DNA from 3 places in the Herbidospora sp. NBRC 101105 genome. Region 3 is predicted to be linked to each of the others. Evidence: riboswitches for the same ligand, from Rfam matches in the RefSeq annotation. Region 3 holds a riboswitch; each other region holds the start of a gene.
The links. Region 3 has a riboswitch for cobalamin ahead of cobN (cobaltochelatase subunit CobN). Riboswitches for the same ligand answer to the same signal wherever they lie in the genome.
Positions count from the first base shown of each region.

Region 1 (10,004 bases), on a different contig from region 3:
CCGAGGGCGACCTCGCGGGGCATCTCGGCGACGTCCCACTGGGTGCGGAACAGCAGGCCCCGGTCCTGGGCCCACTTCTCCGGGGTGCCGGGGTTGACGAAGCGGTTGCCGTCGACGCTGCGGACCGGGCCGTCCCAGGCGAAGTCGTCGAGCAGGCCGACGGTGCCCTCGGGGGCGGTGGAGAGCAGGTCGCCGAGCTTGTCGGGGTCGCTGAGCAGCGCGGTCACCCGCGCCGTCATCTGGCGTTTGCCGCCCGCCGGGGGGATGCCCAGCGTGCGGCACATGCGCCGCAGCCCTTCAACGTTCAGCGCCCACGACTCCAGGTACTGGGCCAGCGGTTCGCCCAGGCCGCACGGCGCGGTCCACCAGCGGGCCACCGCCTCGGCCAGGTGGATGCGGCCGTCGGGGCCGGGCCAGGCCAGCGCGCAGTCGTAGAGCCGGTCGAGCCACGGGATGACCTCGGAGGTGGACACGCCGAGGAACCGGGCCAGTTCGTCCTCCGTCGGGCGGCCGCCGATGACCAGGCACGCCTGCAGGAGCTCCAGAGGGGGCAGAGGGAGGCCGCGCATGACCTCCATGACCGCGAACGTGTTGCCGAGCCGCTGCGCCAGCGCATCGATCCGCCGGGGCCAGGGCGGGGCGATGGCGTCCGGCCGGTTGGCCAGGACACGCGCGAGCCGGTCTTCGTCGAGAGTTGTCAGCCAGGCGATTAGGTGATCGTCCATCACAGATCTCTCAGGGCCTCGGGAAGCCGCGGTGGTGGAGACGCACGTGAGATCAAGATATTCGGCACTCTGGGCGACGAAAAGGTCATTCTCCTGTTCTCCCTCCTCCCCGCGAGCGTGCTGAACTCCACCTCAGCACAGGATCACGCGATCGGAAGGCGATCCCGGATACTCGATGGGGAATTCCTGGCCGGGCGTTAACAGAGGCCCCAGAGGCATCAGAAGAGCGAAACGTGGGCGGCCGGAGGCCGGGCGTGTCTCGCGTGGGGGATCTGCCGGGGAACCCGTCGGCCGAGGGGTGCCCCCGCGTAGTCCGGGCTACACGGGAGCACCCCTCGGCCGGCGAGAGATCGGGCGGGGAACTAGTTCAGGACGGCCCAGACGGCCTTGCCGTGCGGGGCGAGGGGCGACCAGCCCCAGCGCACGCTGATCGACTCGACGATGTGGAGCCCGAGCCCGCCGGGCTCGAAGGGGTTGGCCTCGCGCATGACCGGGGTGGCCGAGCCGGGGTCGGTGAGCGCGCAGGTGACGAAGCCGCCGCGCCTGATCAGGGCCAGCCTGATCACCTCGCGCCGGTGCCGGCCGCCGATCTCCAGGCCGTGGCGCAGGGCGTTGGTGGCCAGTTCGGAGACGACCAGTTCCATGCCGTCGCACATCTCGCCGAGTTCCCAGCCGGTCAGCGTGCCGGTCGCGAAGCTGCGGGCGCTGTGGACCGAATCGGCTTTGGGCGGCAGGACGAACGTGGCGGCCTGCGTGGGGGAGACGGCAGGCGGAAGGTCGCGCGCGGGTTCGGGCCACCAGCCGACCGGGGGCCACCAATCGAGTGCCGACCATTCGAGGACCGAGTGCACGAGATCATGATGGGGCACGGTCTCGTGCATGTGCAACAGCGGATGCACGTGCAGATGGTCGTTGCAGGCGCTACCGTTACCCAAAACGACCCTGGGACGAAAGGGGCGATCTTTGACAGACTGTAGTTCAGTCCACATACCGGAGGAATGACTCGTGTCCATCGACCCGCCAGGTTCCGGCTCCACCGTCCGGCGCATCATGCTCGGCGCCAGTCTCCGGAGGCTGCGCGAGGAGCGGGACCTCACCCGCGAAGAGGCCGGATTCCACATCCGGGCCTCCGAATCCAAGATCAGCCGGATGGAACTCGGCCGGGTCGGATTCAAGACACGAGACGTCGAAGACCTGCTCACCCTGTACGGCGTCGTCGACGACGCGGAGCGACGGCAACTCCTGGAGATGGTCCGGGAGGCCAACACGCCCGGTTGGTGGCACAAGTTCGGCGAGGTGCTGCCGAACTGGTTCGTCACCTTCATCGGACTGGAGGAGGCGGCCAGCGTGATCCGCACCTACGAGGTGCAGTTCGTGCCCGGCCTGCTCCAGACGTCGGCGTACGCCCGCGCGGTCATCCGGCTCGGGTTCCCCGACGCCGCCGATGACGAGATCGAACGCCGCGTGCATGTGCGGATGCAGCGACAGGAGCGGCTGGCCCACGCGGGCGGCCCGCGCCTGTGGGCGGTCATCGACGAGGCGGCGCTTCGCCGGCCCATCGGGGGGCCCAAGATCATGCGCGAGCAGATCGAGCATCTGCTCGACGTGGCCCGGCTGCCCAACATCACCCTGCAGGTGATGCCGTTCCGCTTCGGCATGCACGCCGCCGAGGGCGGGGCCTTCACCATCCTGCGGTTTCCGGAGTCCGACCTTTCGGACGTGGTCTACGTCGAGCAACTCTGGGGCGCTCTGTACCTCGACAAACGCGAGGACATCGATCCGTACCTCACGGCCATGGAACAGCTCTGCGTGGAGAGCACCACGCCGGGCGGGACCAGGGACCTGCTCGATGATCTTCTCAGAGAGAAAGTGTATGCAGACTTATAACGGGATGCCCGCCACCGCCCTTTCCGGCGTTCAGTGGCGGAAGAGCCTGCACAGCAACTCCACGGGCAACTGCGTGGAACTCGCGGAGCTGCCCGACGGCGGGGTCGCCGTCCGCAACTCCCGGTTCCCCGAGGGGCCGGCGCTCATCTACACGCGGGACGAGATCCGCGCACTGGTGCTGGGTGTCAAGGACGGGGAGTTCGACGGCCTGGTCGCGTGACGCCGTTTCACCACGACTTTTAACACGAGGTTCACGCACTTAACGGCTTTGGGCCAGGTGTGTAACACGGGTCCGGCAGCATGGATCCCATGCTGGACCAGATGACCTTGTATCCCGTCGCCGACGACGTGCTCTTCGCACCCGGCGGCCGGGTCGTGATCAGGACCTACGGTGTCGCCTCGGCGGCCGATCCCCATGACGGCAAGCCGCGGCCGGTGGCGTACCGGACCTGGGTCACCGGGGTCCGCGACCAGCCCCGCTACTGGCGCTGGGGGCACTTCGAAGACGCCCGCCGGGGACACCGCAAGGTCCTCGAATGGCTCACCGGGCGCGGACCGCAGCCCGCGCCCGTCAACTCCTAGATCGGCGAGTTCCAGCTCAGGACGACCCGTTCACCGTGCTCGTACCCCAGTGAGCTGTAGGTGCCCGTGTCGAGCCGGAGCAGCCTCCCCTCGGAGGCGGGCAGGCCGAGCCAGCGGGCCGCCAGCACCCGCAGGTAGTGGCCGTGCGCCACGAGCAGCACCGAGCTGTCCTCACCGGTGAGCGCGTCGACGGCCCGGGTGATCACCCGGTCGGCGCGCTCGCCGACGTGGTCGACGCTCTCACCCGGATGGGCCGAGTCGCCGGGGATGACGCCGTCGCGCCAGATGTACCAGCCGGGGATCGACTGCCGGATGGTGGCCGTGGTGACGCCCTCGTAGCCGCCGTAGTCCCACTCCCACAGGTCGGGGTCGGTCTCCCAGTCGGCGAGCCCGGCCAGCTCGACGGTCCTGGTCGCCCGCTGGGCCGGGCTGACCAGCACCAGCTCGAAGTCCTTGTCTCCGACCAGGGTGTTCAGGGCACGGGCCTGCGCCTCGCCGCGGGGGGTCAGCGGGATGTCGGTCCGTCCGGTGTGGCGGCCGACTCTGCTCCATTCGGTCTCGCCGTGGCGCAGCAGGATGATGTTCACCGAACCCATGATGGCCGGTGCCCGGTCGATAGTCTCTGATCGCGGACGTGTCGCGACAAAGGGGAGTTGGCGGATGGAACCGGTATCTGTGGGGTTGATCGGAGCCGGGCCGTGGGCCGGCATGATCCACGCGCCCAAGCTCGCCGCCGGGCCGGACACCCGGCTGGCCGGGATCTGGGCCCGCCGCCCCGAGGCCGCGCGCGAGCTCGCCGCCAGGCACGGCACCCGCGCGTTCGAGCTGCTCGACGAGCTCTTCGACCACTGCGACGCGGTGGCGTTCTGCGTGCCGCCGGGCGTGCAGGCCGAACTCGGGGTGCTGGCCGCACAGGCCGGCAAGGCCCTGCTGCTGGAGAAGCCCCTGGCCGACAGCCTCGACGGCGCCCGGCGGCTCGCCGACGCCGTCGCCGAGACCGGCGTGGCGACGCAGATGGTGTTCTCCTTCCGGTACGCCGCCGCGACCACCGCCTTCCTGGAGAAGGCCGCCGGGATCGAGCCGTTCGGCGGATACGCCGCCAACATCGGCGGCGCGCTGCACGGCGGCCCGTTCGCGACGCCGTGGCGGCTGGAGCGCGGCGCGATCCTCGACGTCGGCCCGCACATGCTCGACCTGCTCGACGCCGCGCTCGGCCCGATCGCCTCGGTGCGCGCCCACGGCGACACGCTCGGCTGGGTCGGGCTGCTGCTGGAGCACGAGACGGGCGCGGTCAGCGAGGTGTCGCTGACCATGGCCGCCACCGGCGACCTGCCCGACGCCCGCGTCGAGGTGTTCGGCCGGAAGGGCTCGGCCACGCTGCTCGGGGCCATGCTGGGCGACGACGCCTTCGAGCGGATGGTCGCGCAGTTCGCCCAGACGGTCAGGAACGGCGGCGGCCACCCGCTCGACGCCGCCCACGGGCTGCGCCTCCAGCGGATCATCGCGGAAGCGGAGCGGCAGCTCTCCGCCTGAGCAGCAGGGCCAGGCCCAGCGCGAGCGCGGCGCTGCCGGCGGCCGGGACGAACGTGCCCGGCGTGAACCCGGTGACGGTCAGGGTGAGCAGCCCGGCCGCCGACAGCCCCACCGCCGCGACGGTCCTCGCGCGGGTCGGGCTCGCCGGGGGCGCCGCCTCGAACCGGGCCAGCAGCGCGGTCAGCACGGCCAGCACCAGCGACAACCAGCCGAGCCAGATCGGCAGCAGCAGCCACCACGCCGGCGACCACGGCTCGGGGGTCGCCACGCCGAACCCGACGAAGGCGACGCCGCCGACGGTGATGAGCGCGGTCATGTGCCAGAGGTAGAAGGTCATCATGCGGGGCGCCAGCCAGGCCAGCACCGGCGCGGGCAGCGCCCGGTTCAGCCGCTCGCGCGCCCACAACGCCAGGCCGAGCTGACCGGCGAAGACCACGAGCATCACGGCGCTCGGCGGGGCCATGTTCGACGGCATCCCGGGCATTCCGATCATGCTGGCCGGGTAGGGGCCGGCGAGCACCATGGCCGCCGTCATCGCGAACCCGGCGACGGCCAACCACAGAGCCCTGCGGCCGGTCAGGTGGGCGAGCCTGCCCTGGGCGTACAGGAACCCGATCTGGTGGACGGCGAGCCAGACGAACACGACGTTCAGATATCCGGCGGCCTCGAACCCGGAGAACCGCACGACGTCGACGGCGAGCGCCCCGGCGGCGAACGCCGGGACCAGCACCCCGGCCCGCACCCGCGCCAGCAGCGGCGTGGTCACCACCGCGAGCAGGTAGACGGCGAGGAACCAGAGCAGCTGGCCGACCAGCCGCGACGCCACCTCCAGCGGCTGCGCGGGCACACCCAGCGCGCCCAGGAGATAGGGCAGCGGCAACCACACGGCGATCAGCGGCAGCACCGGCCAGCCGAGCCGCACCACCCGCCTGCCGATCCACTTCTCCGCGCTCTGGGGCTTGGCGGTCCAGCTCAGGTAGTTGGCCGCGCCCCCGGCGAAGAACACCAGCGGCATGACCTGGCTGACCCACGTGACCAGCGGCACCGACGCCAGCGCGTTGCCGGTGACCAGGTCGCCCCCGCGGTCGAGCAGCACCGGCATCGTCCAGTGCTGCACCACGACGAGCACCATGCCCAGCACCCGCAGGACGTCGACGAACGGGTCGCGCGGCGAGGCGACGGGATGGACGGGATGGGGGTGGGTCATCGACATGGGGGGCCGCCTTCGGGGGGAATCGGTTCCCCTTGAGCCTCCCGAGAACGGCCGTCGAAGTCGGTCCCGCGGGCACCCGACTTGATCGACGGGTCTCCGCCACCGCGGATGGTGGTGCTGGCTACACCCCGCTCAGATAGGCCAGGACCGCCAGCACGCGGCGGTGGCCGCTGTCGCTCGGCGGCAGGCCGAGTTTGGCGAAGATGTTGCCCACGTGCTTGTGCACGGCCCGTTCGGTGACCACGAGCGAGGCCGCGATGTCGGTGTTGGAGTGGCCCTCGGCCATCAGCGACAGGACCTCGCGCTCGCGCGGGGTGAGCGAGTCGATCGGGTGGGCGTGCCGGCGGACCAGGAGCTGGGCGATGACCTCGGGGTCCATGGCGGTGCCTCCCTTGGCCACCCGCTCCAGCGCGTCGACGAACTCCGACACCCGGGCCACGCGGTCCTTCAGCAGGTAGCCGATGCCGCCGCCGCCCCCGGCCAGCAGCTCCGTCGCGTAGGTCTGCTCGACGTACTGGGAGAGCACCAGGATCGGCTGGCCGGGGTGGACGCGGCGGACCTCCACGGCGGCGCGCACCCCCTCGTCGCGGAAGGTCGGGGGCAGCCGGATGTCGACCACGGCGATGTCGGGGCGGTGCTCGTCGACGGCCGTGTGGAACTCCGCGGCGGTGCCCACGGTGGCGACGACCTCGTGGCCCTCGGTGTTGAGCAGCAGCGTGAGGCCCTCGGCCAGCAGCACGCTGTCCTCCACGATGATCACTCGCACGGCAGCTCCACCCGCAGCGTCGTCGGCCCGCCGGGCGGGCTGGTCAGTGTGGTCACGCCGTCGAAGGCGCTGACCCGGCGGCGGATGCCGGCCAGCCCGGATCCGCCGTTCTCGTCGGCGCCGCCCCGGCCGTCGTCGGTGACCTCGGCGGTCAGCCTGTTCTCGGTACGCCGGACGCGCACCCTCGCCTTGCCGGCGGAGCTGTGCCGGGCGACGTTCGTCAGCGCCTCGGCGATCACGAAATAGGCCGCCGCCTCGACCGCCGCCGGGAGCCGCCCGACGTCGGCCGTTTCGGTCTCGACCGGCACCGGCGAGCGGGCCGCCAGCGCCGCGACCGCCCCCGGCAGGCCCCGGTCGGCCAGGATCGGCGGGTACATGCCGCGGATGATCCCGCGCAGCTCGGTCATGGTCTCCTCGGTGCTCAGCCGGGCCTCGGTGATCAGGGCGGCGGCCTTGCCGGGGTCGGTGGCCAGGACACGTTCGGCGATGCCGAGCCGCATGGCGATGGAGACCAGCCGGGCCTGCGCGCCGTCGTGCAGGTCGCGTTCGATGCGGCGCAGCTCGTAGCCGTGGGCGTCGAGCGCCTCGGCCACCCGCTCGGCCAGCCGCACGTGCTGCGGCGTCGCGAGCAGCGACCGGGCCAGCTGCGCCAGCCCGTCGGCGACCAGCGGCACGACCCGGAACCCGACGGCCGCGACCAGCGCCATGAACAACGGGACGGTGACCGCCACCGTCGCCCACGAGTCGAGCGCCCACGGCAGGTAGATGTGGTGGCCGGGCCCGAGCGCGTCCCACCACAGCGGCAGCGACAGCGCCCAGCCGAGCGCGCCCCACAACGCGACCGCCGGGATCGCGCCGAACGGGCCGGTGAACACGTGCTGGGCGAGGAACGCCAGATCCCGCCAGGTCTGCGGGTCGCCCATGACCACGCGCACCCGGGTGAGCACGCCGCCCCTGATCGGGTGGTACGACGCCGTGACCGGCCGGCCGAGCCACGCCCCCGCGTTCCGCCGGGCCAGCGACGCGACGCCCCGGTTGAGCCGGATGGCGTAGGGGAGCAGGAGCAGCCCGAGGTAGGTCGCGGAGACGACGAGGGTGAAGACGGTGACGGCGATGGCCAGCAGGCACAGGGGGACCAGGAGGAGTCCCAGCAGAAGCCGCCCGGTCGCCGTGACGGTCCGCCGCACCATGCGGTCAGCATAGCCTCACGTTCCCGGCGAAAAGGCTGTTGGTAACGTATGGGACGCGTGACGCCGCAGCGAAGTCCGGTGTGAACCCGGCGCTGTTCCCGCAACTGTGATCCCTCCTCCGAGGGTCAGCCAGGTCGCCTGCGTCGTCGCCGACGTCGTCCGCCCTCGTGGAAAGGGTGATCCGTCCCCGGGTCTCTCGTTTCCGGCAACTCCCTTCGGAGGAAACTCGTGAGGCCCCTACGCACGGCCCTCGCGGGCGTGTTGCTGGGTGTCGCCCTGCTGTCCGGCTGCGGCAGCAGTGACACCGCCACCCCCGCCCCCGCCGCGTCCGCCGCCCCCAGCGGCCCCTTCCCCGTGACGGTCCAGGCCGCCAACGGCGCGGTGACGATCGCCGCCAGGCCGCAGCGGATCGTGTCGTTGTCGCCGACGGCCACCGAGTCGCTGTTCGCCATCGGCGCCGGGCCGCAGGTCACCGCGGTCGACGACCAGTCGAACTTCCCCGCAGAGGCCCCCAAGACCGACCTGTCGGGCTTCAAGCCCAACGTCGAGGCCATCACCGCGCGCAACCCCGACCTGGTGGTCGTCTCCAACGACCTCGAAGGCGTGGTCGCCGGCCTCGGCAAACTCGGCGTGCCGGTGCTGGTGCTGACCGCCGCCACCAAGATCGACGACGCGTACGCCGAGATCGAGAAGCTCGGCACCGCCACCGGCAACCGGCCCAAGGCCGACGAGGTCGTGGCCGGCATGAAGCGCGAGCTCGCCGCGCTGGCCGCCGCCGCCCCCAAGGCCGAGCTGACCTACTACCACGAGCTCGACGTCACCCCCTACGCCGCGACCTCGACCACCTTCATCGGCCAGGTCTACGCCCTGTTCGGCCTGGTCAACATCGCCGACGAGGCCCCCGACGCGGCGGGCGGCTACCCCAAGCTGTCGGCCGAGTTCGTCGCGAAGGCCGACCCCGACCTGATCTTCCTGGCCGACGTGAAGTGCTGCGGGCAGAACGCCAAGGCCCTCGCGGAGCGGCCCGGCTGGGGCGGCCTCAAGGCCGTCGAGAACGGCGACGTGGTCGAGCTCGACGACGACGTCGCCTCCCGGTGGGGCCCCCGCGTGGTCGACCTGGCCAGGGCCATCGGCGCCGGGGTGGCCAAGGCCGCGGGCTGATGGCCGAGATCATCTCCACGGCCGGGGCTTTTTCCCGAGGACTGCCTCCGGAAGGGCGAACTGATCGCGCGGCCCTGTTCCGGAGGTTCCGCAGGGCGGGGGCGCCGGCCGGTCGCGCCGGTCTCTGCCGGGGCTTTCCCGCAGCCGCCTTCAGAGCTGCCCGCTGATGCGCAGGGGCGTGATGTTCGCGGGGGCCGCCGTCGTGCTGGCGGCCTGTATGACCGCCGGGCTCATGGTCGGCGCGGCCGGGCTGCCCCTGAAGGGTGTGGTGCTAGCGCTGGCCGACCGGTTGCCGTTCGTGTCGGCCCACTCCGGGCTGACGCCGCTGGAGACCGGGGTGCTGTTCGAGCTGCGGCTGCCCCGGGTGCTGCTCGGCGCCATGGTCGGCGGGCTGCTGGCCGTCGCGGGCGCCGGGTACCAGGGCGTGTTCCGCAACCCGCTGGCCGACCCCTACCTGCTGGGGGCCGCCGCCGGGGCCGGGCTGACCGTCACGCTGGTCATCGTGGCCGTGGGCGACGGGGCGGCGGTGCCCCTCGCGGCCTTCTGCGGGGCGGCGGGCGGGGTGCTGCTCGCGTACGGGCTGGGGCACACCGCGACCCGGGGCGGCGGCACCGCGACCCTGGTGCTCGCGGGGGTGGCGGTGACGTCGTTCCTGACCGCCGTCCAGACGTTCCTCCAGCAGCTCAAGGTCGAGGAGCTGCAGCGGGTCTACGCGTGGATCCTCGGCGACGTCGGCGGCGGGTGGGAGCAGGTCGTCATGTGCGCGCCCTACGCCGTGGTGGCCGCCGCGATCCTGCTGCTGCACGGGCGGCTGCTCGACGTGCTCTCGGTCGGCGACGACGAGGCCTCCTCGCTGGGCGTGCGGGCCGGGCGGGTGCGGCTGGTCGTGCTGGTCGCGGCCTCGCTGGCGACCGCCGCCGCCGTGTCGGCCGGCGGGCTGATCGGGT
Region 1 covers NZ_BSSX01000001.1:437,447-447,450, forward strand. The annotation lists gene QSK34_RS02010 (helicase-associated domain-containing protein) at 1-725, opposite strand, end outside; gene QSK34_RS02015 (ATP-binding protein) at 1,088-1,624, opposite strand; gene QSK34_RS02020 (Sco1979 family transcriptional regulator) at 1,776-2,612, shown strand; gene QSK34_RS02025 (DUF397 domain-containing protein) at 2,599-2,832, shown strand; gene QSK34_RS02030 (hypothetical protein) at 2,934-3,194, shown strand; gene QSK34_RS02035 (histidine phosphatase family protein) at 3,191-3,781, opposite strand; gene QSK34_RS02040 (Gfo/Idh/MocA family protein) at 3,870-4,727, shown strand; gene QSK34_RS02045 (acyltransferase family protein) at 4,693-5,940, opposite strand; gene QSK34_RS02050 (response regulator transcription factor) at 6,062-6,706, opposite strand; gene QSK34_RS02055 (sensor histidine kinase) at 6,697-7,896, opposite strand; cobalamin riboswitch at 7,924-8,056, shown strand; gene QSK34_RS02060 (ABC transporter substrate-binding protein) at 8,125-9,057, shown strand; gene QSK34_RS02065 (FecCD family ABC transporter permease) at 9,224-10,004, shown strand, end outside.
Region 1: linked by a shared signal. The riboswitch ahead of QSK34_RS02060 (ABC transporter substrate-binding protein) and the one ahead of cobN (cobaltochelatase subunit CobN) in region 3 are both predicted to bind cobalamin.

Region 2 (10,004 bases), on a different contig from region 3:
GAGCACGCCCACGCCGAGGTGATCGACCGCCCCCTGCGGCTGGCCCGGCCCGCCGAACTGGGCCCTGCGGCACTCGACCCCCGCGGGCTGCCGCGCACCGCCGACGGCGTGCTCGACGACGTCACGCCCCTGCTCTGGATCGACGGCGCCGACGTCCGCACCGGCGAACCGAGAGCGGTGCCCTACGAGGCGGTGAGCCTCGACTTCACCCTGCCGCCCGCGCTGACCGGGCACGGCCTGTCGCGCGACAGCAACGGCCTGGCCGGGGGGAACACCGCGCTGGAGGCGCTGGTCCACGCGCTGTGCGAACTGATCGAACGGGACGCGGCGGCCCTGTGGGACCTCCGCGACGGCCCGTCCCAGGCCGGGGCCCGGATCGACGCCGCCACGCTGACCGACCCGGAGACCGTGCGGCTGCTGGACCTCTACGACCGGGCGGGCGTCGAGGCCGCGCTGTTCGACCTCACCTCCGACCTCGGCGTCCCGGTGGTGCTCTGCCACATCGTGGAGGCGGAACCCGACCCGTTCCGCCCGCTGCCCGCCGCCACCGGGCTGGGTTGTCATCCGTGCCCGTCCATCGCGGTCCAGCGGGCGCTGACCGAGGCGGCCCAGTCGCGGCTGATCACCATCTCGGGCGCGCGTGACGACGTCACCCGGGAGCGCTACGCGCAGACCACCGACACCGGCGGCGTCACGGAGCTGCGCGACGCGTTCCGCGCGACCCTGCCGCACGCCCGGCCGTTCACGGTCACCGGGGCCGACCACGACCTGCTCGGCGACGACCTCGACTGGCTGCTCGACCGGCTGGCGGCGGCGGGCCTCGACCAGGTGGCCGCCGTCGACCTGACCCGGCCGTCGCTGGGTGTGCCCGTGGTCAAGGTGCTGGTGCCCGGCCTGGAGGGGGCCGGTGCGCTGACCGGCGAACCGACCCTGCCCGGTCCCCGGGCGCGTGCCCTCGGAGCGGAGCCGGCCGATGCCTGAGATCGCCGTCTTCGCCGGCCCGACGATCCCGGCCTCCGTCGTGCACGACCGCCTTCCCGGACGCGACGTCGTGGTGCTGCCGCCGGCCGGGCAGGGCGACGTGGCCGCGCTGGTCGCCGCCGAACGCCCCCGTGTCGTCGCCTTCGTCGACGGGGTGTACGAGCGGGTCCCCGCCGTCTGGCACAAGGAGCTCCTCTGGGCGATGTCCGAAGGCGTCTCCGTCGCCGGGGCGGCCAGCATGGGCGCCCTGCGCGCCGCCGAGCTCGCGCCCTACGGCATGACCGGCGTGGGCGAGGTCTACCGGGCGTTCGTCACCGGCGAGCTGATCGACGACGACGAGGTGGCGGTCGCCCATCTGGACGCCGACCAGGGATACCGCCCGGTCAACGAGGCGATGGTCACCATCCGCGCCACGCTGCGCGCCGCCGTGACCGAAGGGGTGATCTCCGGCGGCGAGGCGGCCGGCCTGCTCGCCGCCGCGAAGGACCTGCACTATCCCGACCGCCGCTGGCCCCGCCTGCTGGACGGTCGCGACACGCCACTGCGCGACTGGCTGCCCGGCGGGCGGCGCGACGTGAAACGCGCCGACGCCCTCGCGCTGCTCGACCTGCTGGCCGCAGACGAGATCCGGCCCGCCGACCGCGCCTGGCACTTCGAACGCACCTCGCAGTGGCGGGCGGTGCAACCGGTCGGCCGGACCGCGCTCCCGCCCGCCGTCGCCGCGGCCGTCCTCGACGACCTGCGCGCCGAGGGCGGCTACGACGAGCTCGAACGCGCCGCCGTGTTGCGCCTGGTGGCCGCCGCCACAGGGGCCCGCCCGCACGGGGCCGCCCTCGACGAGTGGATCGCCCTCGTGTCGGAGCGGGTCCCGGCCGCCGACCTGGCCGACCTGACCCCCGCCGGTCTCGCCGCCTTCGCCGCCGACCAGGCATGTCTGGTGGCCGCCACCACCGAGGTCGCGGGGGACGTGCCCGCCGCGATCCTCGACACCCTGCGCGTCCGCGGCGAGTACGCCGCACGTGTCGCCTCCAAGGAGAAACAGTGAAGAAACCCCTGTTCGCGCTGGCCGCCATCGTCCTGCTGGCCGGCTGCGGCACGTCCGGCACCCAGGCCGCCCCCGCGCCCTCGGCCGCTCCCGGTCCGGTAGAGGTGAGCAACTGCGGCACCGTCTACACCTACGCCAAGCCGCCGGAGCGCATCGTCACCTCCAGCACGGTCGCCACCGAGGTCGTGCTGGCCCTGGGCCTGAAGGACCGGATGGCCGGCACCGTCGCCGCCACCGACATCATGCAGCAGTACGCCGCCGACCTGACCGGCGTGAAAGTGATCTCCGAATCCGCCTTCCCGCCCCCGTCCAAGGAGGTCGTCTACTCCGCCAACCCCGACCTGGTGGTCAGCGGCTACCCCGACGACTACGGCCCCAAGGCCCTCGGCGACCGCGCCGTCCTGCAGAAGGAGGGCGTCAACAGCCACCTGCTGTCGGCGAGCTGCCCGGGCGGCACCGCCACCGTCGAGCAGACCTACGACGACCTGCGCGCGCTCGGACAGGTCTTCGGCGTGCAGGACAAGGCCGAGCAGCTCGTCACCGCGCTCAAGGCCGAGGTCGACGCCGTCACCCCCGTCACCCCGGCGCTGCGCGTCTTCGACTACGCCGGAGGCAAGGACAAGCCGCTGACCAGCGGCGCGAACACTCTGGTGTACGACCTGGCCCGCCGGGCCGGCGGGGAGAACATCTTCCCCGAGACGAAGGAGTTCGGGCAGGTGTCCTGGGAGGAACTGGTCAAGCGCGACCCCCAGGTGATCATCGTCGAGGACCAGGTCTTCGAGCCCGCCGACGAGTCCATCGAGTGGATGCGCTCCTACGCCCCGATCAAGGACGTCACCGCGGTCAAGGAGAACCGGTTCGTCGTCATCCCCGTCAACGACCTTCAGCCCGGCCTGCGCAGCGGCCGCGCGCTCAAGGCCCTGGCCGAGGGCTTCGCCCGTTGACCGTCCGCGTCGCCGCCCGGCGGGTCTCCACCGACCCGCCGGGCCGTCGGGTGACCCTGGCAGGCTCGGTGGTGCTGCTCGGCGTGCTGCTCGGCGTCTCCCTTGTCGCCGCCGTCGGCCTGGGACCGGTCGACATCCCCTTCCTGGACGTGTGGCGCATCGTCCTCGCCACCCACGACGCCCCCTCCGGACCGCTCGCGGTGATCGTGCGCGACATCCGGCTGCCCCGGGTCCTGCTCGGTGCGATCGTCGGCGCGGGCCTGGCCGTCACCGGCGCGGTGCTCCAAGGGGTGCTGCGCAACCCGCTGGCCGACCCTTACCTGATCGGAGCCAGCTCGGGGGCGTCGCTGGGGGCGGTGCTGGCGCTGATGTCGGGCCTGTCGTGGCTGCTGCCCGTGGCGGCCTTCACCGGCGCCATGCTCACCTTCACCGTGGTGCTGCTGCTGGCGCGCGGCGGCGGCCGGCTCGGCGTCACCTCACTGATCCTGTCGGGGGTCGCCGTCGCCGCACTGGCGGAGGCCGCGACCAATTTCATCGTGCTGAACTCACCCGACTCCCAGTTGCGGTCGGCGCTGTTCTGGACCCTCGGCGGCCTGTCCGGCACCCAATGGAACGACCTGCCCGTCCCGGCGGTCGTGGTCGCGATCTCCGTCGTGTGGTTCCGGCTGCGCGCGGCCGAACTCAACGCCCTCGTGCTGGGGGAGGAGGGGGCCACGAGCCTGGGCGTCGAGGTGAACCGGCTGCGGACGCGGCTGGTCGTCGGCTCGGCGATCACGGTCGGCGCGGTCGTGTCGGTCAGCGGTGGCATCGGCTTCGTGGCGCTGATGGTGCCGCACGCCGTCCGCATGGTCGCCGGCGGCGACAACCGGTGGGTGGTCCCGCTGAGCGCGCTGGCCGGAGCGCTGCTGATGGTGTGGGTCGACGTGGGGGCACGCCTGCTCAACCAGCCCGACGAGATCCCCATCGGGGTCATCACCGCGCTGCTGGGCGCGCCGTTCTTCCTGGTCCTGCTGGCCCGAGCCAACCGGAGGGCGCTGTCGTGAGCCTCTCGCTGGAGATCGAGGACCTCTCCTGGGCGCCCGTGCTCCACGACGTCACCCTGTCGGCGGCGCCGGGGGAGATCTTGGGCCTCATCGGCCCCAACGGCAGCGGCAAGTCGAGCCTGCTGCGCTGCGTCTACCGGCGGCAGCGGCCCGACCGAGGCCGGATCACGGTCGACCGGCTCGACGTGTGGACCGCCCCGGCGGGCGAGGTGGCCCGCCGGGTGGCCGTCGTCACCCAGGAGTCGCCCGCCGACCTGGAGAACAGCGTCGAGCAGATCGTCGCCCTCGGCCGGGTGCCCTACCTGGGCACCCTGGGACGCCTCACCCGCGCCGAACACGACCTGATCGACGACGCGATGGAACGCTGCGAGGTGCGTTCGCTGGCCCGCCGCCCCTACGCCCGGTTGTCCGGCGGCGAACGGCAGCGGGTGCACCTGGCCAGGGCGCTGGTCCAGCAGCCCGGCCTGCTCCTGCTCGACGAGCCCACCAACCATCTCGACCTGCGTCACCAGGTGGAGCTGCTGCGGCTGGTCCGGTCGCTGGGCGTCACCGTCGTCGCCGCCCTGCACGACCTCCAGCTCGCCGCGGCCGCCTGCGACCGGCTCGCGGTGCTGAGCGGAGGCCGCCTGGTCGCCGACGGCCCGCCCGCGAAGGTGGTCACGGCCGGCCTGCTCACCGAGGTGTACGGCGTGACCGCGGAGGTGACCCACGGCCCCGACGGACTGCCCAGGATCAACCTGCCCCTGGCCCGCTAGTTCGAGCCCTCGGGGACGGGGTCGGCCATCATGGCCCCCTCACCCGGCGTGCTGGTGAGGTAGACGTGCTGGTGACCGTGGCCGGCGTCGACGTTGATCTGGTCGAGCTGGGTGGCCGCCACCGACCAGGCCAGCACGCCGGCCGTGCGCTGCCGGAGGGCGACCTCCAGGCAGCCGGCCCGCACGTCGGTGGGCACCTTCCGGCAGTAGGCGTAGGTGTCGACCGCGATCGCCATGGCGTCGACGGCGCTGCGGAACCCGGCCCGCGCCACGTTGGTCGCGGTCGTGCCCGACGGCGTGGCCGCGTGCCGGTCGACCGCCTGCTTCATCACCTTCTGCCACTCGGCGATCTCGGCGTCGGCGGGCGTCCGGGCGGCGAGCGCGCCGCCGGGCGGCAGCGCCTCTCCCAGGCCCACCATGACCGAGGTGATCTCGCCAACCGTGGTGCGGGCCGTGGACGTCAGCTCCGTGACCTGCTGCGCGTCGCGCTTCATCTCGGCCGCCCGCATCTCGGCGACCGAGGTCTCGGTGGCGTCCGGCGCCCCGAACAGATATCCCAGCGAGCCCGCCACGAGGATGGCGGCCACCAGCCCGATCGCGTACCGCGACCGTCCCGGGCCGGGCTTCTCCTGGATGGGGAGGGGGCGGGCCGATCTGGCCGTCTTGGAGGGCATGCGACAGGCTCCAATGGTCGACTTCTCGCGCAGACCGTACCTTCTCGGGTGATCGACGTCCATGGTGGCGCGATGGCGGATAAGCTCGGCGGCGTGGATGGTTCGCCCGCCTCCGCCAGAGCCGGGCGTCGTAAGAGGGAACCCGGTGCGAATCCGGGACTGCCCCGCAGCGGTATGTGGGAACGACCGCCGTCACCAGCACTGAGCCCTCCGGGCTTGGGAAGCGACGGCCACTAGGAACGAGCACCACGCCCACGAGTCCGAAGACCTGCCTCCGCCCGCGCGCCGACCTCGGCGCGTGGTGGTCCGCGGCCTCGTGGGAGGGCCTGCGCGTCGTGCGCTGTCTCCCCTTTCACGTGGCCGCATGTCGGCGAGACGAGGGAAGCAGCCGTGAAGACGACGATTCTGGGTTACCCGCGCATCGGCGCGCGGAGGGAACTCAAGTTCGCCACCGAGAACCACTGGGCCGGCGTGATCGACGCCGCCGAACTGGAGACGACCGCGGCGCGGTTGCGCCGCGAGGTCTGGACCGAGCTCCGCGACGCCGGGCTCGACACCATCCCGTCCAACACCTTCAGCCTGTACGACCAGGTGCTCGACACCACCGTCATGATCGACGCCGTCCCGGCCCGATACCGCGCCCTGACCGGCCTCGACCGCTACTTCGCCATGGCACGCGGCACCGCGGACCTGCCGCCGCTGGAGATGACGAAGTGGTTCGACACCAACTACCAGTAGTTGGTGCACAAAGGCAACATGGAGAGTCGACGAAGAGCAGAGCGTCGCAGCGGTCCGAGCAACGACGCAGAGCCGTTGACCAGCATCACTGGCCGCACCCCGGGTCACGTCACGTTCGTCGAGATGCCAGCAAGATCAGTCGAAGGTATGCAGCCGCGAGGATTTTCACTACATGATCAAGGCGGCCTCGCCTGCGGCGTGCCGCGCGCTGGCGATCGCGGACCGCGCTGCGGCTCTTCGGCCGGTCGCGGCCCGCGCCGCCAGCACCCAACGCCGAGCCCGGACAGGCTGAGCGATCCTGATCCAAGGTGCGGGGCAAAGTTGACACGATACGCAGCCCTTTTCGAAGGCTATGGCTTCTCTACCTAGTTTTGATAGCAATCGCTATACTGCCGCTTATGGCCACGAGACCGGCAATCCCCCGCGAACTACGGCGTCGAGTCCTTATTGAGGCAGGCCATCGTTGTGCAATTCCGACATGTCGCGCCACGCCGGTTGAGATTGCACATATCATCCCGTGGGCGAAAGTCAAAAGACATGAATTCAAGAACCTCATCGCTCTTTGTCCCACATGTCATACACGATATGACGGTGAATATAATTCATTAGATCGGAAAGCTATGCGGCAATACAAGGCCGCACTTAATCCGCTGCTCTCGGCAAATTATGGAAATACTCATGACCAAATTACTCGGATTGCGGCCTATCAGGAGTTTCGAACCCTCTTTGGGGCCTGGGTGCAGGCAGAGATCGATCACGCGAGCGCGAAATCTAAGCTAAAGACATCCGCTATTCCTGCAGACCGCGACAACAGTTGGGCGGAAAGATATGCCTATGCGCTGTGCTCGGCATTGGATTTTCAGAGAACTTGGGGCCAGGAATCGGAAATCTCGGCAATCGCAGGATCCATACTGCACCACGTAGCCGAATGGTCCGATGAGATTAGGGCAAGCCCGCTCCCTATGCCTCGGGAGCTGGCTACGCGCGATATCGCAGAGGAAATCTCTGAAATCTCGATGGAGCTCCATTTTTCCATTTGCGAGGAAGTTGGAATTTTGGCAATCGACCATTCTGTGGAATAAATGCCCTGATAGCCGCAGCAATGACCGCAGTCTTTGCCGCCCAATTGTTTGTGTCCCTCGGTTGGGCCGCTGATGCGGGCAGCTATGGGGGCGGCGGGGAAGGCTGGCCCGTCTCGCCATCCCGGGCGCGCTATGAACCTCCGCAGGATCTACCGTGCTTCGCCGCGAAGCAGCCGATCCCACACGGCCTTGGCGTCCTTGACGGGCCAGCGGTACGTCTCCGCGATCTTCGGTTTCGGCTCGCTCTGGATCGTCTTGCGGATGAAGGCCCGCCCACCCGCATGGAGCAGCTCATAGATGGTGGCGCGGCAATCGCACGTCCACGCCATGGCCCGTACCCGATCAGCCCCCGCAGTCGGCGCGTACCACTCAAGCCGCATGTGATCTTTCTGCGCGACCGCATAGTGAGGGCTCACGCAGCCGATCAAGTCGTCTAAAGATCCCATCGCCGGAGCCGCTTCACCGCGTACCGTCAGCGGCCCAGTCGACGAGCCGCACGGCTACAGACTGCGGCTCTGCAACGGGAACCCGTGTAACGTCCGAGCCAGCCCGCCGCCGCCTGATCGCAAACCACGACGAGCCGTCTCCGAGACTCACGGTGACGATCGCAAGCTGCCCGCGTCGCCCGTAGACGTCGAGTTCGACCCCTCTGTCCTCGGGGGCCGTCCAGGCTTGCCCAAGCCTCAGCGCGATACGTCGCACGAGACGAACACGAAGGCCATGCGCCGCCAACAGCGCACCGAGGGCACGCAAGGTCCGGCTGTGCTGCTCCACGTCCTGGTCGCTGATGGCGATGGTCGGGCGCATGGGTGCTCCTCTTGGGGGACGGCAGTAGGTCGAGGCTACGCCAACCTTCCTACTCCTTCCTAGCCCTACTCATAGGTTCCCATGGGTACGCCTGGTAACGACATGGAACGCTGTCGTTCCTAACCTGGTCCAGTGATCGAGTTCCGGCCCGACGAGCTCAAGTGGGAAGCCGTCCTGGCAGAGATACGCCGCCGCATCAAGTCGGGGGAGTACAAGGTCGGACACCCCATCCCGGGCGAACCGCGCATGGCCGAGGAGTTCGGCGTCGCCAGGGGCACGGCCCGCAAGGTCATCAAGGCCCTGCTGGAGTCTGGCGAGATCTACACCGTCCTCGGCAAGGGCACCTTCGTGGCCGACCCGGAGACCGGCGGCCCGCCTCAGCGGGACGAGTCCGACGAGTAGCACGCACGCCACCAGTTCGGGAATCGCCGTGGTGCCGCCGGCCCAACCGCTTCGCGGCCCTTCGGGTGCTTCGCATTGCGCCGGCCGCACCACTCCCCATCGGCGAATCAGTCAGCCTGGTTCCGTCTTCGCTCGCGTTCGATCTGCCGCGCCGTGGCGACCTGATTCCGGATCATCTCCACCCACAGATGCTCACCGTGACGGAGCCCGGCACCGGCGAAGCGCCACTGCCCTACGGTGACCGTCTGCTTGTCTCCCGGTTCGGGTAGCCCGCGCCGTTCCCGGGCCTTGTCCGCCTGGTGGTCGGCGCGGACCTGACGTAGTGCCCCGAGGGTGGTCGAGAAGTGGCGGCTCTTGGTCGAGAAGTGGCCCCGGTAGCCGAGCATGTGCGCCCAATGCCGTAACGGCACCTCGGCGTAGGCCGGATCGGTAGCCAGGCCGAAGCAGGTGTAGATCATGCGCCGCGCGTGCTCGGTCACCTTCAACCGCGCCACGTCGCCGAGCTGACGGATCGGCCGGTCCACCGTGCCCGCCGACTCGGCCCCCTTGGTCGCGTACTTGGCGATGTAGCCCGCCACCCGCAGGTCACCGAGGTGATCGAGCGAGTCGGCGACATAGATGGGATCGACGTCGAGCTGGGTGCCCCACCGGCCGAGGAAGCCCGGCGCGGAGACCATCACCGATCCCGCCGTCTCACGAATGGCGTCTTGGAGCACGGGCACGGTGGCCCAACCAGGCGGCGAACCGGCTGGCCCGTCCGGTCCGTCGAGTCGGATCACCGCATGGAAGTGGACCAGCCCCCGCGCCTGATACTCGGCCACCTTGGCGTACGACAGACGGAGCTGCCGCCGCAGTGCGGCGCGCGAGACTCCCAGGTGCCGGGCGAAGGTCGCCGGAAGCGCCTGAGTGAACCGCCGCCACAACTCGCCCGCGTGCGCGTTCCACAGCACCGCACCGGCGTAGTCGTAGCAGTCCACGCAGATGGGCTGGCCCACCTGCCCGTCATCGTCACCATGCCGGACGCCGCAGGCTTCCGGTCTGCCGTGTTCGCACACCGGCCCATCCCGGCGAGGTCGGCACGGCATCACCTTGCCGTCCTTCTGCCGAGACGAGTGAACGGCCCCGAACGAGGGAGCGGTGAACGTGGCGAAGACCCGAGGATGGGCGCTCACATCCTCGGGTACGCCCTTGCCGCCCCGCAGGCCGGACAGGATCAGGTGATAGGTGTCGTCCCGGTAGACCTCCGAGCAGGCCGGGCACCGCGACGCGCGACGGTTGCCGCACGACGTCAGCAGGTACCCGGTCGGCTCGTCGCGCGTCCGGTAGACGTCCAGCACTTCCAAGCCGGAGTCGAAGGTGATGCGGTGACCTTGCAGTCGGATGGGCTGGGCGCAGCCGCCCGTCGCGCGCACCATCTCTCGCCACCGGGTGAAGTCCGGCATGGCGGCGCGCTGGGCGGCTGCCAGGATCTCGGGAGTGAAAAGGCTCGGCTCGGTCATGCCGCGTCCTTCCTGCTCCGCGAGGGGGACGAGT
Region 2 covers NZ_BSSX01000010.1:42,506-52,509, forward strand. The annotation lists gene QSK34_RS34990 (YcaO-like family protein) at 1-981, shown strand, start outside; gene QSK34_RS34995 (TfuA-like protein) at 974-2,026, shown strand; gene QSK34_RS35000 (ABC transporter substrate-binding protein) at 2,023-2,970, shown strand; gene QSK34_RS35005 (FecCD family ABC transporter permease) at 2,967-4,013, shown strand; gene QSK34_RS35010 (ABC transporter ATP-binding protein) at 4,010-4,768, shown strand; gene QSK34_RS35015 (hypothetical protein) at 4,765-5,442, opposite strand; cobalamin riboswitch at 5,541-5,716, shown strand; partial or broken gene QSK34_RS35020 (5-methyltetrahydropteroyltriglutamate--homocysteine S-methyltransferase) at 5,833-6,174, shown strand; gene QSK34_RS35025 (HNH endonuclease) at 6,579-7,262, shown strand; gene QSK34_RS35030 (hypothetical protein) at 7,412-7,678, opposite strand; gene QSK34_RS35035 (hypothetical protein) at 7,722-8,069, opposite strand; gene QSK34_RS35040 (GntR family transcriptional regulator) at 8,202-8,471, shown strand; gene QSK34_RS35045 (replication initiator) at 8,579-9,970, opposite strand.
Region 2: linked by a shared signal. The riboswitch ahead of QSK34_RS35020 (5-methyltetrahydropteroyltriglutamate--homocysteine S-methyltransferase) and the one ahead of cobN (cobaltochelatase subunit CobN) in region 3 are both predicted to bind cobalamin.

Region 3 (10,004 bases):
CATGGGAGCTCCACATCGGCCACGCCGGGTCCGCCGGTGAAACCCGAGCGCGCGAAGCAGACGCTGCTGGGTGGCCGCTACCAGCTCACCATCCCGATCCGCCGTGACGGCTCGGGCATCATGTGGCAGGCCCACGACCTGCTGCTGAAGCGCGACGTCGCGATCAAGGAAGTCCAGCCGCCCTACCGCACCGACCGTCCCGACATGGAGCTGGCCCGCCGCAAGGCGCTCAACGAGGCCCGGTCGGCGGCCCGGCTCAGCCATCCGGCCATCATCACGGTCCACGACCTGCTGGAGGAGAACGGCCGCCTCTACATCGTGACCGAATTCCTCGAAGGGCTGACCCTCCAGCAGACCATCGAGCACCTGGGCTCGCTGCCGGTCCACTGGTCGGCGTGGATCGGCTACCAGCTCCTCGCCGGCGTCCGGCACGCCCACGACGCCGGGGTCGTCCACGGCGACATCAAGCCGGCCAACGTGCTGCTGACCGGCGACCGGGTGGTGCTGACCGACTTCGGCATCGCGGCCCTCGAACACGAGGCGGCGGCGCCGACGACCGTCCCGGTCACCCGCACGGTCGACTTCATCGCGCCCGAACGCATGAGCGGCGGCCCGGCCACCCCGGCGGCCGACCTGTGGTCGCTGGGCGCGACCATCTACACCGCCGTCGAGGGGCGGCCGCCCTTCCTCGGCACGGCCATGTCGGTGCTCGGCCTGGCCACCACGCGCGACCCCGACCCGCCCTCGAAGGCGGGGCCGCTCGTGCCCGTGCTCGACGGGCTGCTGCGGCGGCGGGCCCGCGACCGGCTGCCCGGCAAGGACGTGTCGTTGCTGCTGGCGGGCCTGTTACACCGTGAGGGCATCGCGGCGGCGACGCCGGGGCGGCGGGCCGACTACCTGCCGCCCGACGCCTTCACGATGTAGCTTCCAGGTCGCCCTCGGTCTCCAGGAAGGCCTGCCGGAGCGCGGCGATGATCTCGGGGTCGGGCTCGGCCCACATGCCGCGTCCGGCCGCCTCCAGCAGGCGCTCGGCGATGCCGTGCAGGGCCCAGGGGTTCGACTCGCTGAGGAACCGGCGGTTCTCCTCGTCGAGGACGTAGGTGGCGGCGATCTTGTCGTACATCCAGTCGGCGACCACGCCGGTGGTGGCGTCGTAGCCGAACAGGTAGTCGACGGTGGCGGCCAGTTCGAAGGCGCCCTTGTAGCCGTGGCGGCGCATGGCGGCCAGCCAGCGCGGGTTGACCACCCGGGCGCGGAAGACGCGGCTGGTCTCCTCGGTGAGGCTGCGGGTGCGGACCGCGTCGGGCCGGGTCGAGTCGCCGATGTAGGCCTTCGGGTCGCGTCCGGTGAGGGCGCGGACGGTGGCGATCATGCCGCCGTGGTACTGGAAGTAGTCGTCGGAGTCGGCGATGTCGTGCTCGCGGGTGTCGACGTTCTTGGCCGCGACGTTGATCCTCCTGTACGCCGCCTCCATCGCCTCCCGCGCCGGCACGCCGTCCACCCCCCGGCCGTAGGCGAAGCCGCCCCACACGGCGTAGACCTCGGCGAGGTCGCGGTCGTCGCGCCACGTGCGGCTGTCGATCAGCGGCAGCAGACCGGCTCCGTAGGCGCCGGGGGCCGAGCCGAAGACGCGCAGCGTCGACCCGTCGGCCCTGACGTGGTCGCGGACGTAGTTGTCCGCCTCGTCCAGGTCGGCCACCAGCTTGACCGCGTCGTCCATCAGGGCGACCACGTGGGGGAAGGCGTCGCGGAAGAAGCCGCTGATGCGGACGGTGACGTCCACGCGAGGGCGGCCCAGCTCCCCAGCCGGGACGATCTCCAGGCCGGTGACGCGGCGGGAGGCGTCGTCCCAGACCGGGCGCACGCCCAGCAGGGCGAGGACCTCGGCGACGTCGTCACCGGAGGTGCGCATGGCGCTGGTGCCCCAGATCGACAGGCCGACCGAGCGGGGCCACTCCCCCGTGTCGGCCCGGTAGCGCTCGACGAGGGACTCCGCCATCGCCTGGCCGGTCTCCCAGGCCAGGCGGCTGGGCACCGCCTTGGGGTCGACGGAGTAGAAGTTGCGGCCGGTCGGCAGCACGTTGACCAGGCCGCGCAGCGGCGAACCGCTGGGACCGGCGGGGACGTAGCCGCCGTCCAGGGCGTGCAGGACGTTGGTGATCTCGTCGGCGGTGCCGTTCAGGCGGGGGACGATCTCGGTCGCGGCGAAGCGCAGGATGTCGCCGACGGCGCCCTCGGCGGTGACCGCGGCGGGGTCCCAGCCGGCCGCCTCCATCGCGACGACCAGCTCGCGGGCCTTGGCCTCGGCGACGTCGACGTCGGTCCGGGCGTCGCCGTTCTCGGTCAGGCCCAGGGCCTCGCGCAGGCCCGGGAGGGCCTGGTCGCCGGCCCACATCTGGCGGGCGCGCAGGATCGCCAGCACCAGGTCGACCCTCGCTTCCCCGGAGGGGACCTGGCCCAGGACGTGCAGGCCGTCGCGGATCTGGACGTCCTTGACCTCGCACAACCAGCCGTCGACGTGCAGCAGGAAGTCGTCGAACTCGGCGTCGTGGGGGCGGTCGTCGAGGCCGAGGTCGTGGTCGAGGCGGGCGGCCTGGATGAGCGTCCAGATCTGGGCGCGGATCGCGGGCAGCTTGGCCGGGTCCATGGCGGCGATGGAGGCGTGCTCGTCGAGGAGCTGCTCCAGGCGGGCCATGTCGCCGTAGGTGTCGGCGCGGGCCATCGGCGGCACCAGGTGGTCGACCAGGGTGGCGTGGGCGCGGCGTTTGGCCTGGGTGCCCTCGCCCGGGTCGTTCACGAGGAAGGGGTAGACCAGCGGGAGGTCGCCCAGCGCGGCGTCGGGGCCGCAGGCGGCCGACAGGCCGGCCGACTTCCCGGGCAGCCATTCGAGGTTGCCGTGTTTGCCGACGTGCACGACGGCGTCGTACCGGGACGAGAGCCAGTGGTAGGCGGCCAGGAAGTGGTGGCTCGGCGGCAGGTCGGGGTCGTGGTAGATGGCGATGGGGTTCTCGCCGAAGCCGCGCGGCGGCTGGACCATGACGACGAGGTTGCCGTCCTGGAGGGCGGCCAGGACGATGTCGTCGCCGTCGACGAACAGTTCGCCCGGGGGCGGGCCCCAGTGGTGTTCCATCGCCTCGCGGAGGTCGGCCGGGAGGGTGTCGAAGTGGGCCCGGTAGTCGTCCTTGTGGATGCGGACCGGGTTGCCGGCGAGCTGCTCGTCGGTGAGCCAGTCGGGGTCCTGTCCCCCGGCGGCGATCAGGGCGTGGATGAGGGCGTCGCCGTCCTGGGCGGCCACGCCCGGGAGGTCGCCGATCGCGTATCCGGCCTCGCCCATGGCCTTCAGCAGCCGGACGACGCTGCGCGGCGTGTCGAGGCCGACGGCGTTGCCGATGCGGGAGTGCTTGGTCGGGTAGGCCGACAACATGATCGCCACCCGGCGCTCGCCGACGGGGATGTGGCGCAGGCGGGCGTGCCGGACCGCCACGCCGGCCACCCGGGCGGCGCGCTCGGGGTCGGCGGCGTAGACGGTGAGCCCGTCGGGGTCGATCTCCTTGAACGAGAACGGGACCGTGATGATGCGGCCGTCGAACTCGGGGATGGCGATCTGCGAGGCGGCGTCGAGCGGGGACAGCCCGTCGTCGGCGGCCTCCCAGGCAGCCCGGTCGGTGGTGAGGCACAGGCCCTGGAGGATCGGGATGTCGAGGTCGGCGAGGGCGCCGACGTCCCAGGCCTCGTCCTCGCCGCCCGCCTGCGCGGTGGCGGGGCGGGTGCCGCCCGCGGCCAGGACGGTGACGATCAGGGCGTCGCACTGCCGCAGGGTGTCGATCAGGCCGGGCTCGGCGGTGCGCAGGGAGGCGCAGAAGACCGGGAGCGGGCGGCCGCCCTTGTCCCGGACGGCTTCGGACAGGGTCCGGATGAAGGCGGTGTTTCCGGCGACGTGGTGGGCGCGGTAGTAGAGGATCCCCACGACCGGCCCCTCGCCGTCGATGGCGTCGCCGAGGCCCCAGGAGGGCAGGGCCGCCGGCGGGGCGAAGCCGTTGCCGGTCAGGAGCAGGGTGTCGCTGAGGAAGTGGTGCAGCTCGGCGAGGTTCGACGGGCCGCCGTGGGCCAGGTAGGCGTGGGCCTCCGCGCACACCCCGCTGGGCACGGTGGAGAGTTCCATCAGCTCGGCGTCGGGGGCCTGCTCGCCGCCCAGCACCACGACGGGCTTGCCGCTGGCCAGCACGGCGTCCAGGCCCTCTTCGTAGGCCCGCCGGCCGCCCAGCAGGCGCACCACCACAACGTCGGCGCCGTCGAGCAACGCGGCCGGGTCGGGGGTCCGGGAGGGGTTCGCCAGACGGTAGGGGGCGCCGCTCGCGCGGGCGCTCAGCAGGTCGGTGTCCGAGGTCGACAGCAAAACGATCATGGCGAAGCCCTCCCTCGGGGTCCGCGCCCCGGGTCGTCTGTCCAGGTGACGGCCGAGTCTCCTGGCTCCCGGATCAGGGCTCACCCCGGCCTTCCCTGTGACAGTGGCCGTCGGTGGGGTTCGCTCCCCGGTGACAGTGGCGGGACCGCGCCGGATTCACACCGGCTTCCTCGTTTGTGCCGTCGCCCGATGAGACTACGGGACTCCCCCGGCTTGCAAGACCCACGGTGGGCTTTACCATCCTCGACGTGGCCATTACCGGACAATCCTCGCGCGACGCCTGCCCCGGCGCGCTGCAGGTCCACCCCGCCGCCGACGGGCCGCTGGCCCGGGTCCGGCTGCCCGGGGGCGACCTGACGGGGGCCCAGCTCGGCGTGCTCGCGGCCTCCGGAGGGGGCGTGCTGGAGCTGACGTCGCGGGCGAACATCCAGGTCAGAGGCGTGCGGGACCCGACGGCCTTCGCCGAGGCGGTCGCGGCGGCGGGGCTGCTGCCCTCGCCGTCGCACGAGCGGGTGCGCAACATCGTGGCCTCGCCGCTGAACGGTTCGGCCGCCTTCCGCGGGGTGGTCCGGGCGCTCGACGAGGCGGTCTGCGCGACGCCGGAACTGGCGGATTTGTCGGGCCGGTTCCTGTTCGCGGTCGACGACGGCTCGGGCGACGTGGCGGGGCTGGGCGCCGACGTGCTGCTGATGTCCCGCGGCGACCGCTTCGCCGTCGTCGCGGGGACGACCGATCTCCGGTTACGGCTCCCGCCCGCCGAGGCCGTCCACGAAGCGGTCAAAGTGGCACAGAACTTCCTGAAGGTCTCCGACGGCGCGTGGCGCATCCCCGACGGCGCCTTCCCCGGCGTCCCCGCGACCCTCCCCACGCCCCGGACCAGCGGATACGTCGGCGACTTCGGCGACACGACCGGCGTGCTGGTCCCCCTGGGCCGGTTGACCACGCGGCAGGCGGACGTCCTGGCCGAGGCCGAATGGCTGCGGGTCACCCCGTGGCGCACCGTCCTGGTCCCCAAGGGCACCCGGTTGCCCGGCGGGCTGGTCACCGACCCCCACGATCCCCGGCTCCACGTCACCGCCTGCACCGGCAGACCCGGCTGCGCGAAGTCGCTGAGCGACGTCCAGCACGACGCCACGCCCATCGGCGTGCCCGTCCACTGGTCCGGCTGCGCGCGGCGGTGCGGCCGGCCCCGGGGCGAGGTCGTGGACATGATCGCCACCCCGTCCGGCTACCAGCGGAGCACACCGTGACCTACATCAAGGACGGGGCGGAGATCTACCGCCGGTCCTTCGCCACCATCCGCGCCGAGGCCGACCTGTCGGCCCTCCCACCCGACGTGGCGCGGGTCGCGGTCCGCATGATCCACGCCTGCGGCATGGTCGACCTGCCGGGCGACATGGCCTGGTCCGGCGGGGTCGTCGCGGCGGCCCGCACGGCGCTGGAGGCGGGCGCGCCCATCCTCTGCGACGCGAACATGGTCGCGGCGGGGGTCACCCGCAGGCGGCTCCCGGCCGCGAACGAGGTGATCTGCACCCTCGCCGACCCGCGGGTGCCCGCCCTGGCGGCGGAACTGGGCACCACCCGCAGCGCGGCGGCGCTGGAGCTCTGGCGCGAGCGTCTCGGCGGCGCGGTGGTCGCGGTCGGCAACGCGCCGACGGCCCTGTTCCGGCTGCTGGAGATGGTGGCCGAGGGGGCGCCCGCACCGGCGGCGGTGGTCGGCATCCCCGTGGGCTTCATCGGCGCGGCCGAGTCGAAGGACGCCCTGGCGGCGTCCGACCTGGAGTTTCTGGTGGTACGCGGCCGCCGAGGCGGCAGCGCGATGACGGCGGCGGCCCTGAACGCCCTCGCCAGTGACGAGGAATGATGACCGGAACGCTCTATGGCGTGGGCCTCGGCCCCGGCGACCCCGAACTGGTGACCGTGAAGGCGGCCCGGCTGCTCGGCGAGGCGGGGGTGATCGCCTACCACAGCGCCCGGCACGGCCGCAGCATCGCCCGCTCGGTCGCCGCCCCCTACCTGCGCGAGGGCCAGATCGAGGAGGCCCTGGTCTACCCGGTGACCACGGAGACGACCGACCACCCGGGCGGCTACCAGGGCGCCCTCGACGAGTTCTACGCCGCCTGCGCCGCCCGCCTGGCCGTCCACCTCGACGCGGGCCGCGACGTGGTGGTGCTGTGCGAGGGCGACCCGCTGTTCTACGGGTCGTACATGCACATGCACAAACGTCTGGCGGGCCGATACCCGACCGAGGTCGTCCCGGGCGTGACCTCGATCAGCGGCGCTGCGGCGGCGCTGGGCCGCCCCCTGGTCGAGCGCGACGAGACGCTGACGGTGCTGCCCGGCACCCTCCCGGCCGAGGAGCTGGCCGCCCGGATCGGCGGCGGCCCGGTCGCGATCATGAAGCTGGGCAGGACGTTCACCAAGGTCCGCGCCGCCCTGGAGGAGGCGGGCCGCCTCGACGACGCCTGGTACGTCGAACGCGCCACCACCGGCGCCCAGCGCCTGGCGCCGCTGCGCGACGTCGACCCCGACTCGGTGCCCTACTTCTCCCTCGCGCTGCTGCCCTCCCCCGTCGGCGCCCCGCTCCCGCTGCCCGAGCACCCGCGACACGAGGGCCCCGGCGAGGTGGCCGTGGTCGGCCTCGGCCCGGCCGGACGCCCCTGGCTGACCCCCGAGGCCCAGGACGCCCTGGCCACCGCCGACGAACTCGTCGGCTACGGCCCCTACCTCGACCGCGTCCCGCCGAACCCGCGCCAGAAGCGGCACGCCACCGACAACCGGGTCGAGGCCGAACGGGCCGAGCACGCCCTCTCGCTGGCCCTGGCCGGAGCGCGGGTCGCGGTGGTGTCGTCGGGCGACCCGGGCGTGTTCGCGATGGCCTCGGCCGTGCTGGAGGCGGCCACGCAGGAGCGGTTCGCGGGCGTGCCGGTCAGGGTCGTGCCGGGGCTGACGGCCGCGCACGCGGTGGCCGCCCGGGTCGGCGCGCCGCTCGGCCACGACTACTGCGTGATCTCCCTGTCCGACCAGCTCAAGCCGTGGGACGTGGTCGCCCGGCGGATCTCCGCCGCGGCCGCCGCCGACCTGGTCCTGGCGATCTACAATCCGGCGTCCAAGACCCGCACCTGGCAGGTCGGGGTGGCCCGCGACCTGCTGCTCGAACACCGCCCGGCGCACACGCCCGTCGTCGTCGGGCGCGCGGTGGGCACGCCTCAGGAGAGAATCGTGGTGACGACCCTCGGCGACCTCGACCCGGCGGAGGTGGACATGCGCTGCCTGCTCATCATCGGTTCCTCGACCACGCGCGCGGCCGGCGACGTGGTGTTCACGCCGCGCCGCTATCCGGCATGAAACGCGTCTTCATCCTCGGGGGCACGGCCGAGGCCCGCGAACTGGCGGCCCGGCTGCACCCCGAACACGTCGTGGTGACCTCGCTGGCGGGCCGGGTCAAGGCGCCCCGGCTGCCCGTGGGGGCGGTCGTCATCGGGGGGTTCGGCGGGTCGCTCGGGCTGGCCCGCTGGCTCTGGGAGCATCCGGTCGACGTGGTCGTCGACGCGACCCATCCGTTCGCGGCGCGGATGTCCGAGGCGGCGGCCGAGGCGGCGGGCATGACCGGCATCCCGCTGCTGGGGCTGCGGCGGCCGGGCTGGACGCAGGAGCCCGGCGACGACTGGCGGTGGGTCTCCTCGCTGGAGGAGGCGGCCCGGTCGCTGCCCGGGAAGCGGGTGTTCCTGACCACCGGGCGCCGGAGCCTGCCGGTCTTCGACGGCGTTCCCGGCGTGTGGTTCCTGGCGCGGTCGGTCGACCCGCCCGACGACCCGGTGTCGATGGAGGTCGTGCTCTCGCGGGGGCCCTACACCCTCGACGGCGAGCTGGCCCTCATGCGCGAGCACCGGATCGACACCCTGGTGACCAAGGACAGCGGCGGCGAGCTGACCCGCGCCAAACTGCGGGCCGCCCGCGAACTGGGCGTCCCGGTCGTGATGGTGCGCCGCCCGCCGGTCCCCCCGGAGGTGCCCTATGTCGAGACGGTGGCCGAGGCGGCCGACTGGGTCGATGGAGTGGCGTAGGGCGACATTTCGAAAATGTCGCCCGGCGCGGCCTTGATGCGGACTAACGGGCGCGTGCCACCGAGTACAGGTGGCTGTCGGGGAACTGAGCCGCCGTCAGGACCCGGCCGACGATGATGACCGCCGTTCGCTTCACGCCTGCCGCACGCACCATGCCCGAAATATCGCCCAGCGTCCCCCTGATGATGACTTCATCAGCGCGGGAGGCGTAGGCCACCACCGCCACCGGGCAGTCGCTCCCGTAGCTTCCGGCGAGTTCGGCCGTCACCGGCTCGATGCGCTGGACGGCCAGGTGGAGCACCATCGTCGCCCCGGATCGGCCGAGCGTGGTCAGGTCCTCCCCCGGCGGCATGGGGGTGGCCCGCTCGGAGGTCCGCGTCAGGATGATCGTCTGGGCCACCCCGGGGACCGTCAGCTCGCGTCTGAGCGACGCCGCGGCGGCGGCGAAGGCCGGGACTCCCGGCACCACCTCGTAGGGCACACCGGCCGCGTCGAGCCGCCGCATCTGCTCGGCCATGGCGCTGAAGACCGACGGGTCGCCCGAGTGCAGCCGGGCCACGTCGAGGCCCTGCTCGTGGGCGCGGGTCATCTCGGCCAGGATCTGCCCGAGGTTCAGATTCGCCGTGTCCACGATCCTGGCCCCCTCGGGGCACCGGTCCAGCAGTTCGGCGGGGACGAGCGAACCGGCGTACAGGCAGACCGGGGAGGTCTCGATCACCCGCTGCCCGCGCACGGTGATGAGGTCGGCCGCGCCGGGTCCGGCGCCGACGAAGCGGATCACGTGAGGTCCTTTCTCGCTGACCAGATCGTCACCGGCATGGCCGGACGCCAGCCGGTGAACCCGCCGACCGGCGCGGCCCGGCTGACCGACAGGCGGGTGAGCTCGCCGCCGTGCTCGCGGTGCCAGGCCGCCAGGAGGGCCTCCGACTCCACGGTGACAGCCGTCGCCACCAGGCGGCCGCCCGGCCCGAGCGCCCGCCAGCACGTCTCCGGGACGCCCTCGGCGGTCAGGCCGCCGCCGATGAAGACGGCGTCGGGCCGGTCGAGCCCGGCGAGGGCGTGCGGGGCCGTCCCGGTGACGACCTTCAGGTCCGGTACGCCCAGCCGCGCGGCGTTCCCCGCGATGCGGGCCGCCCTGACGGGGTCGCGTTCGACGCTCACCGCGCGGCAGGCGCGGTCGGCGCGCATCCACTCGATCGCGACGCTGCCCGCGCCGCCGCCGACGTCCCACAACAGGCCGTTCGGCCGCAGGAAGGCCATGACCACGGCCCTGACCTCGCGTTTGGTGAGCTGGCCGTCGTGGTCGTAGGCGTCGTCGGGCAGGCCGGGCACGATCGGCAGGGGGTCGGCCGACCGGCACTCCACCGCCACCACGTTCAGCGGGTCGACGTCGTCGCGGAGGGGACCGACCCGCTCCCCCGGCCCGCCGAGTCGTTCCAGGACGGTGAGCGCGCTCTGGTCGTACCCCCCGGCTTCGAGGGCGCGGGCCACGGCGGCGGGAGAGCCGCTTCCCTCACTGAGCACGATGAAGC
Region 3 covers NZ_BSSX01000006.1:205,611-215,614, reverse strand. The annotation lists gene QSK34_RS24710 (serine/threonine-protein kinase) at 37-924, shown strand; gene cobN (cobaltochelatase subunit CobN) at 914-4,405, opposite strand; cobalamin riboswitch at 4,439-4,604, opposite strand; gene QSK34_RS24700 (ferredoxin-like domain-containing protein) at 4,654-5,655, shown strand; gene QSK34_RS24695 (precorrin-8X methylmutase) at 5,652-6,269, shown strand; gene QSK34_RS24690 (precorrin-2 C(20)-methyltransferase) at 6,269-7,753, shown strand; gene QSK34_RS24685 (cobalt-precorrin-6A reductase) at 7,750-8,472, shown strand; gene cobM (precorrin-4 C(11)-methyltransferase) at 8,516-9,253, opposite strand; gene cbiE (precorrin-6y C5,15-methyltransferase (decarboxylating) subunit CbiE) at 9,250-10,004, opposite strand, start outside.